One region of the Actinoallomurus oryzae genome, then DNA from elsewhere that is predicted to be linked to it. Evidence: predicted binding sites of a transcription regulator. Region 1 holds the regulator's gene; the other holds the start of a gene.
What was found. The regulator LexA, encoded in region 1, represses DNA repair genes until DNA is damaged. The targets are predictions, from matches to a motif close to TCGAACANNTGTTCGA.
Positions count from the first base shown of each region.

Region 2: a site for LexA is predicted at 4,520-4,535, ahead of ABEA10_RS35500 (DUF6504 family protein). Genes of this name have one in related genera too.

Region 1 is NZ_BAABHF010000035.1:89,702-97,032, reverse strand. Features, by position in the region: gene leuS (leucine--tRNA ligase) at 110-2,575, shown strand; gene lexA (transcriptional repressor LexA) at 2,735-3,433, opposite strand; gene ABEA10_RS29010 (LysM peptidoglycan-binding domain-containing protein) at 3,690-4,022, shown strand; gene ABEA10_RS29005 (hypothetical protein) at 4,201-4,371, opposite strand; gene nrdR (transcriptional regulator NrdR) at 4,292-4,711, shown strand; gene ABEA10_RS28995 (vitamin B12-dependent ribonucleotide reductase) at 4,785-7,331, shown strand, end outside.
Region 2 is NZ_BAABHF010000045.1:73,845-81,175, forward strand. Features, by position in the region: gene cobO (cob(I)yrinic acid a,c-diamide adenosyltransferase) at 1-153, opposite strand, end outside; gene ABEA10_RS35485 (magnesium chelatase subunit D family protein) at 153-2,231, opposite strand; cobalamin riboswitch at 2,289-2,410, opposite strand; gene ABEA10_RS35490 (LLM class F420-dependent oxidoreductase) at 2,520-3,545, shown strand; gene ABEA10_RS35495 (GNAT family N-acetyltransferase) at 3,557-4,138, opposite strand; gene ABEA10_RS35500 (DUF6504 family protein) at 4,167-4,442, opposite strand; gene ABEA10_RS35505 (helix-turn-helix domain-containing protein) at 4,947-5,831, shown strand; gene ABEA10_RS35510 (DUF397 domain-containing protein) at 5,861-5,971, shown strand; gene ABEA10_RS35515 (alpha/beta hydrolase) at 6,100-7,134, shown strand; gene manA (mannose-6-phosphate isomerase, class I) at 7,124-7,331, opposite strand, start outside.

The DNA.
Region 1 (7,331 bases):
ATCGGTCGACGCGGCAGCCCCTCCTGTGCGAGGGGCCTTCTCATGCGGAGAGACCTTCTAAGGGGCACAGTTTCGTGGAGCCGAAGCCGTGCGAATCAGACGAGGAACGATGACTGGCGCCGACGAGAACTTTGACCCACGGGCGATTCAGGAGAAATGGCAGGGCCGGTGGGAGGAGCTGAAACCCTTCACCGCCGGTGAGGACCCCGGTGATGAGCGGCCTCGCAAGTATGCGCTGGACATGTTCCCCTACCCCTCCGGCGACCTCCACATGGGCCACGCCGAGGCGTACGCCATCGGCGACGTGAGCGCCCGCTACTGGAACCAGCACGGCTTCAACGTCCTGCACCCCATCGGCTGGGACTCCTTCGGCCTGCCCGCCGAGAACGCCGCGATCAAGCGCGACTCCCACCCGGCGGAGTGGACGTACGCCAACATCGACACGCAGGCCGAGTCGTTCCACCGCTACGGGATCTCCTTCGACTGGTCGCGCCGGCTGCACACCTCCGACCCGGAGTACTACCGCTGGAACCAGTGGCTGTTCCTGCGCTTCTACGAGCGCGGGCTGGCCTACCGCCGGGGCGGCCGGGTCAACTGGTGTCCCAACGACCAGACCGTGCTGGCCAACGAGCAGGTCATCGCCGGCCACTGCGAGCGCTGTGGCGCCCTGGTGGAAAAGCGCCTGCTGACCCAGTGGTACTTCAAGATCACTGAGTACGCCGACCGGCTGCTGGCCGACATGGACGGCCTCGACTGGCCCGAGCGCGTGCTGACGATGCAGCGCAACTGGATCGGCCGGTCCGAGGGCGCCGACGTCGTGTTCGAGATCGAGGGCCGCGACGAGCCGGTCACCGTCTACACGACCCGGCCCGACACGCTGTACGGCGCGACGTTCTTCGTGGTCGCCGCCGACGCCCCGCTGGCCGACGAGATCTGCGCGCCCGCGCAGCGGGCCGAGTTCGAGGCGTACCGCCAGACGGTGGCGCGCGAGTCGGAGGTCGAGCGGCTGGCCGCCGACCGCGAGAAGACCGGCGTCTTCCTGGGCCGCTACGCGATCAACCCGGTCAACGGCGAGCGCATGCCCGTGTGGGCCTCGGACTACGTCCTGGCGGAGTACGGCCACGGCGCGATCATGGCGGTGCCCGCGCACGACCAGCGCGACCTGGACTTCGCGCGCAAGTTCGACCTGCCGGTGCGGGTCGTCGTGCACACCGGCGAGGCCGACCCCGCCGAGTCCGGCGTCGCGACCCCCGGCGAGGGCGAGCTGGTCAACTCCGGCCCGCTGGACGGCCTGACCAAGTCCGCCGCGATCCCGCGGATCACCGAGATCCTGGAGGAGCGCGGGCTGGGCAAGGCGGCCGTCAACTACCGCCTGCGCGACTGGCTGATCTCCCGGCAGCGCTTCTGGGGCACGCCGATCCCGATCATCCACTGCGAGGCGTGCGGCGAGGTCCCGGTCCCCGACGAGCAGCTGCCCGTACGCCTGCCGGACAACCTGCGCGGCGCGGACCTGGCGCCGCGCGGCGTCTCGCCGCTGGCGGCCGCCACCGACTGGGTCAACGTCGCGTGCCCCAAGTGCGGCGGCGCGGCCAAGCGCGACACCGACACGATGGACACCTTCGTCGACTCCTCGTGGTACTTCCTGCGCTACTGCTCGCCGGACTACACCGAGGGCCCGTTCGACGTCGAGAAGGCCCGCCGGTGGATGCCGGTCGACCAGTACACCGGTGGGGTCGAGCACGCGATCCTGCACCTGCTGTACAGCCGGTTCTTCACCAAGGTGCTGTACGACATGGGCATGCTGGACTGCGTCGAGCCGTTCACCCGGCTGGTCAACCAGGGCCAGGTGATCCTCAACGGCTCCGCGATGTCCAAGACGACCGGCAACCTGGTCGACCTGGGCGAGCAGATCGCCGAGTACGGCGTCGACGCGGTGCGCCTGACGATGATCTTCTCCGGGCCGCCGGAGGACGACATCGACTGGGCCGACGTGTCGCCGTCCGGTGCGGTGAAGTTCCTGGCCCGCGCGCACCGGGTGGCCGCCGACGTCGCTTCGGCGCCCGGCGCCGACCCGGCCTCGGGCGACGTCGAGCTGCGCAAGGTCACCCACCGCACGATCGATGAGGTCACCCGGCTGGTCGAGGCGCACCGCTACAACGTCGCGGTGGCCCGCATGATGGAGCTGACCTCGGCCTCGCGGAGGGCGATCGACTCCGGCGTGGGCCCGGCCGATCCCGCCGTACGCGAGGCGGCCGAGACGCTGGCGGTGATGCTGTCGCTGGTGGCGCCCTACACCGCCGAGGAGATGTGGGAGCGCCTGGGCCGCGACGGGTCCGTGGCCAAGGCCGGCTGGCCGACGGCGGAGCCGGCCCTGCTGGTCCAGGAGTCGGTGACCTGTGTGGTCCAGGTGGCGGGCAAGGTCCGCGACCGGCTCGAGGTCTCTCCGGAGATCGGCGAGACGGAGCTGGAGCGGCTGGCGCTGGCGTCGGAGAAGATCCAGGCCGCCCTCGGCGACCGCGGCATCCGCAAGGTCGTCGTCCGCGCTCCCAAGATCGTCAACATCGTCCCGGCGTAGTGCCCGTCTCGAGGCCCCGTCGCCTGCCGGCGGGGCCCTCGAGACCGGCCCCGGACGCACGCCGTAGCGGGGTGAATGCCCGCAAAGACGACATCAAAATGCGGTGAGGGCACCCCATGGCGGGGCGCCCTCACCGTGCACAGTCCGGAGACGCGTCGATCACATCTTGCGCAGCACCGCGACGACCCGGCCGAGGATCGTCGCGTCATCGCCCGGAATCGGGTCGTACGCCGGGTTGTGCGGCATCAGCCACACCTTGCCGTCGCGGCGCTTCAGCGTCTTGACCGTCGCCTCGCCGTCGATCATGGCGGCGACGATGTCGCCGTTCTCGGCCACCGGCTGCTGGCGGACGACCACCCAGTCGCCGTCGGCGATCGCGGCCTCGATCATCGAGTCACCGGTGACGTTGAGCAGGAAGTGCGTGCCCTCGCCCACGAGTTGCTTGGGCAGCGCGAAGACGTCCTCCACGGCCTCTTCGGCCAGGATCGGGCCACCGGCGGCGATACGGCCCACGAGAGGCACGTACGCGGGCGCGGGACGGGTCGCCGTCTCCTGCCCCGAGGCCGTCTCGTACGACTCCGGCTCGCTCCGTACGGCGGCCGAGCCGGGCATGCGGACCACGACGGCGCGCGGGCGGTTGGGGTCGCGCAGCAGGAAGCCCTTGCGCTGCAGCGCGCGCAGCTGGTGCGACACGCTGGAGGTGCTCGTCAGCCCGACCGACTCGCCGATCTCGCGCATCGACGGAGGGTAACCGCGGCGCTGGACGGAGTCGCGGATCACCTCCAGAACCTTGCGCTGGCGTGCCGTCAGCCCCGACTCGTCGCGCGGGCCGTCGGGCATTTCCCGAACCTTGCTCATCTATGTCTCCGCTGGATGACTGTGCTCCGGTGACGCGCTGTCGCCGGTATTTCGTTCCTGTACACGGACGTTAGCGCCTTCGCGCTAAATGATCAAACACCTGTTCGAAGATGTCCTGGAAATTCGTCGGCTCTCGCGGTACAACTCGTACTGATGTTCGATCGAAATCTCTTTCGACTCGGCGAGGGGAGATCGACATGAGCGAGCGAATCGACGAACACGTGTGCCGGGTCTCCCCTTCGATGAAGGAGGAGGCGTGAACTCATCTGCTCGGCCTCGTCCCGCCGCGCCCGTGCGGCTCACCCGGCGCGGCCGGGTCGTCGTGGTCTGTGCCGTGGCCCTGGTGCTCCTCGCCGGCTTCTGGATGGGGGCGCGGCACGGCGCCCGCGCCACGTCCGGCAGGGAGAGAGGGCCGGCGGTCGCCCGTGAGTCGGTGGTCGTGGGGCCGCACGACACGCTGTGGGGCATCGCCGTACGCGCCCGGCCGGAGGTCGACCCCCGCGTCACGGTGCAGCGCATCATCGACCTCAACGCCTTGTCCAGCGCCGTCGTCAATCCGGGCCAGAAGGTCTACATCCCCGCGCGCTGACGGCCTCGCCGCTCGCCGGTTCCCCCACCGGGCGAGGGCGCGACACGCCGACGTCGCCGTGACGTGAGCGGGCTCTTCGTGCTCCTGTTGCCGACGAGGTTGCGGAGGCCTCCGCGGAGCCGTACGGTAGACCACAACATCTAGTAGTTACACGGGTGTAGTTCACCACAGGTTGTGGTTACGCAGTGAAGCCGCTGTAATCGAGACGTAACGCCGGGGGAGGGGGGTCGACCGTGCACTGCCCGTTCTGCCGCAACCCCGACAGCAGGGTGATCGACAGTCGCTCCACCGACGACGGCGCGGCGATCCGGCGGCGCCGGTCGTGCTCCGAGTGCGGTCGTCGTTTCACGACCCAGGAGACCGTACTCCTGATGGTCGCCAAACGCAGCGGAGTCACCGAGCCGTTCTCCCGCGACAAGATCGTCGCCGGGGTGCGCCGGGCCTGCCAGGGGCGCCCGGTGACGGAGGACGCACTGGCTCAGCTCGGACAGCGTGTCGAGGAGGCCGTCCGGGCCACCGGCACCGCCGAGATGCGCTCGCACGACGTGGGGCTGGCCATCCTGGGGCCGCTGCGCGAGCTGGACGAGGTCGCCTATCTACGGTTCGCCTCCGTCTACCGGGGGTTCGAGTCGATCGACGACTTCGAGAAGGAAATCGAGACTCTTCGCGCGGCGGAGCGCGACCGGTAACACCGGCGCCCGATCGCGTGTTGTACGAGGTAATCCTTGGAATGGGCCGGTTCGGCCTGAGAAGGGGGAGGTCATGACGGAGACGGTGAGCGGCCAGGCACGGCGCGGGAGGGGCGGCCGCAAGGGGTTGAAGATGCGCCGCATCTTCACCCGGCCGGGCATTCACCCGTACGACGAGGTCCGGTGGGAGCGCCGCGACGTCGTCATGACCAACTGGCGCGACGGCTCGGTCAACTTCGAGCAGCGCGGTGTGGAGTTCCCCGAGTTCTGGTCGGTCAACGCGACCAACATCGTCACCTCGAAGTACTTCCGGGGCGCCGTCGGCACGCCGCAGCGGGAGTGGAGCCTGAAGCAGCTGGTCGACCGGGTCGTTGGGGTGTACGCCGAGACCGGCCGCAAGCACGGCTACTTCGCGAGCGACGAAGACGCCGAGATCTTCGAGCACGAGCTGACGCACGCGCTGGTCCACCAGGTGTTCAGCTTCAACTCGCCGGTGTGGTTCAACGTCGGCACCTCGTCGCCGCAGCAGGTGAGCGCGTGCTTCATCTTGTCGGTGGACGACACGATGGAGTCCATCCTGGACTGGTACAAGGAAGAAGGTGTCATCTTCAAGGGCGGTTCCGGCTCGGGTGTCAACCTCTCCCGCATCCGGTCCAGCAAGGAGCTGCTCTCCTCCGGTGGCACCGCGAGCGGCCCGGTCTCGTTCATGCGCGGCGCCGACGCCTCGGCGGGCACGATCAAGTCCGGTGGCGCCACCCGGCGGGCGGCCAAGATGGTGGTGCTCGACGTCGACCACCCCGACGTCGAGGAGTTCATCGAGACGAAGGCGCGCGAGGAGGACAAGATCCGCGCGCTCCGCGACGCCGGCTACGACATGGACCTCGGCGGCAAGGACATCGTCAGCGTCCAGTACCAGAACGCCAACAACTCCGTCCGGGTCAGCGACGAGTTCATGCGCGCCGTCGAGTCCGGCTCCTCCTTCGGCCTGCGGGCCCGCCTGACCGGCGAGGTGATCGACACCGTCGACGCGAAGGGCCTCTTCAACAAGATCGCCAAGGCGGCCTGGGAGTGCGCCGACCCCGGCATCCAGTACGACGACACGATCAACGACTGGCACACCAACCCGGAAACCGGGCGCATCACCGCAAGTAACCCTTGTTCCGAATACATGAGCCTTGATAACTCGTCGTGCAATCTGGCGAGTATCAACTTGTTGAAGTTCCTGAACGACGACAACACCTTCGACGTCGACAACTTCGTCAAGCTCACCGAGCTGATCATCACGGCGATGGACATCTCCATCACCTTCGCCGACTTCCCGACCGAGAAGATCGCTGAGACGACGAGGGCGTACCGCCAGCTCGGCATCGGCTACGCCAACCTCGGCGCGCTGCTGATGGCGACCGGCCACGCGTACGACTCCGAGGGCGGCCGTGCGCTCGCCGCGGCCATCACCTCGCTGATGACCGGCGTCGCCTACCGGCGCTCCGCCGAAATCGCCGGCGTCGTCGGCACGTACGACGGCTACGGGCGCAACGCCGAGGCCCACAAGCGGGTCATGCGCAAGCACGCCGCGGCCAACGACCAGGTCCGCACGCTCGACGAGATCGACAAGGCCATCCACACCGAGGCGACCCGGCAGTGGCAGGAGTGCCTCAAGGTCGGCGAGAGGAACGGCTACCGCAACGCCCAGGCCTCGCTGCTGGCGCCGACCGGCACGATCGGCCTGATGATGGACTGCGACACGACGGGCATCGAGCCCGACCTCGCGCTGGTGAAGTTCAAGAAGCTCGTCGGCGGCGGGTCGATGCAGATCGTGAACAACACCGTGCCGCGGGCGCTGAAGAAGCTCGGCTACCAGCCCGAGCAGGTCGAGGCGATCGTGGAGTACATCGCCGAGCACGGCCACGTCGTCGACGCCCCAGGTCTGCGGCCGGAGCACTACGAGGTGTTCGACTGCGCGATGGGCGAGCGCGCGATCAGCCCGATGGGCCACGTCCGGATGATGGCCGCGACGCAGCCGTTCCTGTCCGGCGCCATCAGCAAGACGGTCAACGTCCCCGAGAGCGCGACGGTCGAGGACATCGAGGAGGTCTACCTCCAGGGCTGGAAGCTCGGCCTCAAGGCGCTCGCGATCTACCGCGACAACTGCAAGGTCGGCCAGCCGCTGTCGGTGGCGAAGAAGAAGGCCGAGGAGAAGGCGGAGCCGGCCGCGGCCCCCGTCGAGGTCGGCCCGGTGCGCACGCGGCTGCCCAAGCGGCGCCCGGCCACGGTGACCCGCTTCTCCGTCGGTGGCGCCGAGGGCTACATGACCGCCTCGACGTACCCGGACAACGGCCTCGGCGAGGTGTTCCTCAAGCTCGGCAAGCAGGGCTCCACCCTGGCCGGGGTCATGGACGCCTTCTCCATGGCGATCTCCATCAGCCTCCAGTACGGCGTGCCGCTGGAGACCTGGGTGGAGAAGTTCACCAACATGCGGTTCGAGCCGGCGGGCATGACCGACGACCCGGACATCCGCATGGCGAACTCCATGATGGACTACATCTTCCGCCGTCTCGCCCTGGACCACCTGCCGTACGAGACGCGGGCCGAGCTGGGCATCTTCTCCGCCGAGGAGCGC
Region 2 (7,331 bases), on a different contig from region 1:
CCAGCCCTGGTTCCAGCCGCGCAGCGCCAGCCCGAAGGCGGCGGTCGACTTGCCCTTGCCCTGGCCGGTATGGACGATCACGAGCGGGCGGTTGCGCCGCTGCCGCGTGGTCAGCCCGTCGTCCGGCACGCTCTCCGGCTTGCCTTGTGGCATCAGGCGACCCTCCGATCGCGTACGACGCCGGCCAGGCCGTCGGCGGGCAGGTCCTCCAGGCGGACGAGTTCGGCGCCGAGGCGTTCGGCGAGGCGGGCCGCGAGGCCGAGGCGCACCGGGCCGCTCTCGCAGTCGACCACCACCGAGGCGGCATCCCGCAGCAGGGCGGCGGCGCGCAGCGCGTCGTCGACCGAGCCGTGCGTCGCGCGGCCGTCGGTGACGATGACGACGAGCGGGCGCCGTGCCGGGTCGCGCAGGTGCTCGGCGCGCAGCACGCCGGCGGCCCGCAGCAGCCCGGCGGCGAGCGGCGTACGGCCTCCCGTCGGCAGGTCCTCCAAGCGGCGCGCGCCGGCCTCGACCGAGGAGGTCGGCGGCAGCGCCGTCTCGGCGTCGCGACCCCGGAAGGTGACCAGGCCGACCTTGTCGCGCCGCTGGTAGGCATCGAGGAGCAGGCTGAGCACGGCGCCCTTGACCGCGCGCATGCGCCGCCGGGCCGCCATCGAGCCGCTGGCGTCGACGACGAACAGCACGAGGTTGCCCTCACGGCCCTCGCGGACCGGTTCGCGGATGTCGTCGGCGCGAATCACCAGGCCCGGTCCGCTGCGTCCGCGCGACCGCTGATGGGGCGCGGCGGCGAAGAGGGTGCCGGCGAGGTGCACGGTGCGAAAGCCCGGCCGGGCGCCGGTCGTACGGCCGTACGGGGTGCGCGAGCGGGAGCGGCGGCCGGGCGCGCCCTCGCCGATGCCCGGCACGACGAACAGCCGCGGCCGGTAGGCGGCGTCGGCCGGGGAGGTCTTCAGCCGGTCGGCGCCGGACGCCGCGTTGCCCGACAGCGCCTGGCCGATGTCGACCAGGGCCCCCTCGGCCGGCAGGTCCACCGCGTCGGGCAGGGGCGTGCCGGAACCCGGGCCGTCGGGATCGGTGTCCGGGTCGGGTTCGGGCTCGGGCTCGGGGTCCTCGGTGGTGATCTCCGAGCCGTCCTCCTCGGCCGGCGGCCGAGGCTCGGGGACCGGCGGCGAGGGAGGCTTCGGCCGGCTGGAGCCGGGCCGTGGGTCCTCCTCGGTGTCGTAGTCGCCGGTGCGGTCCAGCACGTCGTCGAGCCGGTCCTCGTCCAGGCCGGGCGCGTCGAAGGGGTCACGGCGCCGCCGGTGCGGCAGCGCGAGGCGCGCGGCGAGGCGTACGTCGGCGGGCGTGACGGCGCCGCGGTCGTGCCAGGCGGCCAGCGCGATCGCGGCGCGGGCCATCACCAGGTCGGCCCGGAGCCCGTCGACCTCGAACTCCGCGCAGACCGCGGTGATCTGCCGCAGCGCGCCGTCGGACAGCACGACCTCGGGGAGACGGTCGCGGGCGGCCCGGATGTGCCAGGCCAGCTCGGCGTCGGCGCGCGCCCAGTCGGCCGTGAACCCGGCCGGGTCGGCCTCGTAGGCGAGGCGCCGGCGTACGACCTCGGCGCGCTCGTCGGGGTCACGCGTGGCGGCGACCTCGGCGGTCAGCCCGAACCGGTCGAGCAGCTGCGGGCGCAGCTCGCCCTCCTCGGGGTTCATGGTGCCGACGAGCAGGAACCGGGAGGCGTGCCGCACCGAGACGCCCTCGCGCTCGACGTAGGACTGCCCCATCGCCGCGGCGTCCAGCAGCAGGTCCACCAGGTGGTCGTGGAGGAGGTTCACCTCGTCGACGTAGAGCACGCCCCGGTGCGCGGCGGCGAGCAGGCCGGGCTGGTAGGCGCGCACCCCCTCGGTGAGCGCCCGCTCGATGTCCAGCGAGCCGACGAGGCGGTCCTCCGACGCGCCGACCGGGAGCTCGACGAGCCGGGCGGGGCGCTCCTGCCGTTCCGCGTCGTCGTGCGGGCCGTCGGGGCACTCGGGGTCGGGCGCGTCCGGGTCGCAGGAGAACCGGCAGCCCGCCACGGCGGAGATGGCCGGCAGCAGCCCGGCGAGCGCACGGACGATGGTCGACTTCGCGGTGCCCTTCTCGCCGCGTACGAGGACGCCGCCGACCGACGGCGACACCGCGTTGATCAGCAGGGCGAGCTTGAGGTCCTCGAGCCCCGCCACGGCGGAGAACGGGTAGGTGTTCACCCGGTGTTCGTCCTTCCTCGGGTTGCGCGCCCGTAGGTGGCCTGCAGGTGGCGGCCGGAGTCTCCTGGCTCCCGGATCGTCACCCGCCCTCGGCCTTCCGGCTTACGCCGTGGCCGTCGGTGAGGGCGAACTCCCCGGTCACAGTTGCGCGACAGCCCCGGAGTCTCACCGGGTTCCTCCGCGTACCGCCGACGCACAGCATCGCACACAGCCGATCCGTCCTCGACAGGTGTGTGCCGGTCTGTTCCTGTTTGAATGGAACACGTTCTACTTCTTCCGGAGGTGCGCATGAGGCTCGGCATCAACCTCGGCTACTGGCAGCGGGACCCCGTGGACGACACCGAAACCGTGCTCGCCGCCGAGCGCCTGGGCTATGACCAGGTCTTCACCGCGGAGGCGTACGGATCGGACGCCTTCACCACGCTGACCTGGTACGGCGCGCGCACCTCGCGGATCGGCCTGGGCACGGCGGTGACGCAGATGTCGGCACGCACCCCGGCCGCCACCGCCATGCACGCGCTGACCCTCGACGCGCTGTCCGGCGGACGGCTCACGCTCGGGCTCGGCGCGTCCGGGCCGCAGGTGGTGGAGGGCTGGTACGGCGTGCCGTTCGCCCGTCCGCTCGCTCGCACCCGCGAGTACGTCCAGATCCTGCGCGACGTGTGGCGACGCGCCGACCCGGTGACCAGTCCCGGCCCGCACTACCCGCTGCCGCTGCGGTCGTACGGGGTGGGCGACGGGGTGACGGGCCTGGGCAAACCGCTGAAGTCGATCGCGCACCCGGTCCGCCCGGACATCCCGGTCTACCTCGGCGCGGAGGGCCCGAAGAACGTCGCGCTATCGACCGAGATCGCCCAGGGCTGGCTGCCGCTGTTCGTCGACCCGGAGCGCATCGAACCGGTCTTCGGCGCGTCACTGCGCGACCGCCCGGACGGCTTCGAGATCGCCGCGACCGTCACCACGATCGTCACCGACGACCTGACGGCCGCGCTGGAGGTGGCCAAGATCCCGCTGGCGTTCTACATCGGCGGCATGGGCGCCCGCGACCGCAACTTCCACCTGGACCTGATCGGCCGGCTGGGGTACGCCGAGGAGGCCGCGCGGGTGCAGGACCTGTTCCTCGCGGGCCGCCGGGACGAGGCGGTCAAGGCCGTCCCGGACGCCCTGGCCGACGCCATCTCCCTGCTCGGCCCCCTGGGCCGCATCCGCGAACGGCTGGAGCTGTGGCTGGACTCCCCCGTGACCACCCTGCTGATCGCCGGCGTGAAGGACGAACCGACCCTCAAGGCGATCCGCGCCATGGTACCCGCGTAAGCGCCGGCGCCCTATCCAGAACGAGCGGGCCGTTCTCCCGGCTTGTCAGCACCCCGACCTTCGTCACCCACCGTTGTGGGACGTAGCGTCGAGTAGAGGATCTGGTCGTGCCAGTGTCCGGCGCGCCACTGGGCCTGGCGGAGGACGCCCTCGCGTTCGAAGCCCGCCTTCTCCAGGGCCCGCTGCTCGGCGAGGTTGCCGCTGTCGGTGAAGGCCTGGATCCGCTGGGCACGCGTGTGGTCGAACAGGTAGGCCACCAGGAGCCGTTGCGCCTCCGTGCCGATCCCCCGGCCCTGACGGCTCGGCCGCAGCCCGATCGCGACGGTCCAGCACCACGACGTCTCCGGACGCCCCCACGAACTCTTGAACCACTCGACCCGGCCCGCGACGTCGCCGCCCTCTTCACAGACCGTGAGAGTGCCGCCGTCCGGCGTGAGCAGGCCCGTCTCGGCGAAGCGGCGCCGCAGGTCGACGGGGCTGCGGTACCCGAACCACTGATGGACGCCGGTCCCCTCGGGACCTGAGAACTCGGCCTCGAAGAGCTCGAGGTCCGCCTGCGTGACGGGCCGCAGGACCACCCGCGCATTGATCACGCGTGAACACTACGAGACGCCGGCGGGTTCAGTCCCAGGCGCGGGAGAGCATCCAGGTGTCGCTCGCCTCGTCGTAGCGGAGCTCGTACACGCCGATCTCGTGGTCCGGGGTGGCCTCCACCTGCCAGAACTCCCGGGCGGCCGGCTCCTCGGCGTCCGGGTTCCGGTCGCGCCACCAGTCGCGGCTGGTCACCCAGTGGTCCAGGACGCGCAGCACGGTGTAGAGACGCCCGTGCCAGACGAACCGTGACGGCCGGCCGTCGGCCCGCCAGACCTCGACCGGGTCGCCGTACGCCCGGCTCATCCGGACACCGTCCACACGTCTCGTCGCCGCCTTCCCGGTCGAACGCCGCCGAAGTGCCCGGGGGAAGACAGGCGTCATCGAACATACGTTCGCATCGGTGTTTTGGGAAGAGGGTGACCGGCGCCGATCGGTGATCCGACCGCGACGCGCCGTGCGGATCCGGCGTCCCGCACCGTCAGATCACCGTTTCGGAGCTCCGCTACCCGACAAAAGGATGAGCGACATAGCATTGAACAGGTAAAGTGCGATGTCGTGGCAAGAGGTACTCGTACGACAACGGTGCGTAACGCTTATTTTCACGACAATCCGCTTAAATGAGGCATAGCGGTAGTGTCGGGCAAAAACTCCGTCCATCTCCCTTCGATCCGGCCTACGCTTCCTCAGCGGTCAACGGCCCCGGACCGATGATCCGTCGTCCGCCGCCACCGCCCGCAGCGGCTCCTCTTTCCGTCCACCACCCCTCGTTCAACTCCCCGTCCCGGACGGTCGCTCTGGAGGTGCTCGATGTCCGACGTGCAAAGCCCCACCGTCCGCCGTCGCCGACTGGGCATGGAACTCCGCAGGTTGCGTGAGGCCTCGGGCCTCATGATCGAAGATGTCGCCAAGCACCTCGAATGCTCGATGTCGCGGGTCAGCCGCATCGAGACCGGCAAGTCCGTCGCCCGGATCAGGGACGTGCGCGACATGCTCGACCTGTACAAGGTCGGCGACGAGGCCCAGCGCGAGCAGCTGCTCACCCTGGCCAAGGACGCCCAGCAGCGGGGCTGGTGGACCGAGTACGAATCGGTGCTGTCCGCGGGGCTGGACACCTACGTCGGGCTGGAGGCCTCGGCGGCCTCGCTCCGCACCTTCCAGACCCACCTCGTTCCCGGGCTCCTGCAGACCGAGGAGTACGCCCGCGCGCTGATCAAGGTCGGGCGGCCCACCGAGAGCCCCGCCAACATCGACCGGATGATCTCCCTGCGCCAGCGGCGCCAGGCCATGCTCGCCGACGCCGGCACCCTGGAGCTGTGGGCCGTGCTCGACGAGGCGGTGCTGCGCCGGCCCATCGGCGGCGTCACGGTCATGCGCGCCCAGCTCGCGCGGTTGCTCGAGGCGGACGAACTCCCCAGTGTCACGATCCAAGTGCTGCCGTTCGCCCGCGGCGCCCATCCCGGGCTCGGCGGCGCTTTCACCATCATCGGCTTCCCCGACCCGACGGATCTGGACGTCGTGTACGTCGATTCCCCCGCGGGGAACATTTTCCTGGAGAAGGACAGAGACGTCCGCCGCCACACCACCTGGTTCGACCATCTACGAGCCGCCGCGCTGCCGCCGGACGAGTCGACCGACTTCATCGCCGCGATCGCCGATGAGTTCAAGAAAACGTCCCCGTACCCACGGGGATGATCGGTTCACCATGAAAGGAGAGGTGGGGGATGGGTTGCGACCCCGATCTCGCGGACACCGGCTGGCGTACGAGCAGCCGCAGCTCGCAGGGGGCGGACTGCGTCGAAGTGAGCGTCCTCGAAATCGTGAGCGAGCACTGACGTAACTGCTCCGAACGGCCGCGGGGGTCGGTCCCCCGCGGCCGTCCTCGGGAGGTCGGTCGGCCGGTGGGGAGAACAGGCTCGGGCGCGGGATACGGTCGGACGCGTAACCGAGCGAAGGAGCACGAATGCTGCCCTGGTCGGCCGAACTCGCCGGACGCATCGACGAGCACATCCTCAGCAGTGACCTGCTGCGCGGCAACCCTCTCGGCGACCCGCACGAGCGCCCGCTGGAGGTGTACGTCCCGCCGGGGTACGACGAAGAGCCGGAGCGGCGTTACCCGTCCGTCTACGTGATCCAGGGCTACACCGGCCAGCTGCCCATGTGGCACAACCGCGCGCCGTGGCGGCCGACCTTTCCCGAGCTCGCCGACCAGGTGTTCGCCCGGAGAGAGGCCCCGCCGGTCATCGTCGTCTACGTCGACGCCTGGACCTCGGTCGGCGGCAGCCAGTTCCTCGACTCGCCCGGCACCGGGCGCTACCACTCCTACCTGTGCGACGAGGTCGTGCCCTACGTCGACGCCCGCTACCGCACGCTGGCGAGCCGCGACCACCGCGCGATCAGCGGGAAGTCCAGCGGCGGCTACGGCGCGATGATCGCACCGATGCTGCGGCCGGACGTGTTCGGCGCGCTGGCCACCCACGCGGGCGACGCGCTCTTCGACGTCTGCTACCGGCCGCACTTCCCCAAGGCGGCGCGGCAGCTGCGCGACTCCTACGACGGGTCGGTGGAGGCCTTCCTGACCGACTTCCGCGGCCGGATCGCGGGCACCAAGGACACCGACCTCTCCCTGATCGAGCAGTACGGCTACTCCGCGGCCTACTCCGCCGACGAGGACGGCACCGTACGGCTGCCCTTCGACGACACCGGCAACGTGATCCCCGAGGTCTGGGAGCGCTGGCTGGCCTGGGACCCCGTGCTGATGGCCGCGCGCCCCGAGCACGCCGAGGCGCTGCGGTCGCTGCGCGGCATCTGGATCGACGCCGGCACCCGCGATGAGTACCACCTCGACTTCGGCGCGGTCGCGTTCCGGCGCGCGGTCGAGGCCGCCGGCGTCGCCGACGACGACGTCCACTTCGAGCTGTTCGACGCCGGGCACGGCGCCATCGAGTACCGCTACCCGCTCGCCCTCGCCTGGCTCGCCGAACGCCTCACAGCCTAGGCAGGCTCGCGCGGAACACCGTGCCGGACCCGGTCACCTCGACCGGGCCGCCGCGGTGCCCGGCGAACACGGCGTCGCCGCGCCGCAGTTCCAGCTCCTGCCCGTCGCGGCGGAGCCGTACGCCGCCCTCGGCGCACAGCAGCAGCTGCGGGCCGGCGGCCGGCAGCACGGGCCGCCGGGCCGCGTCGAGACGCGAG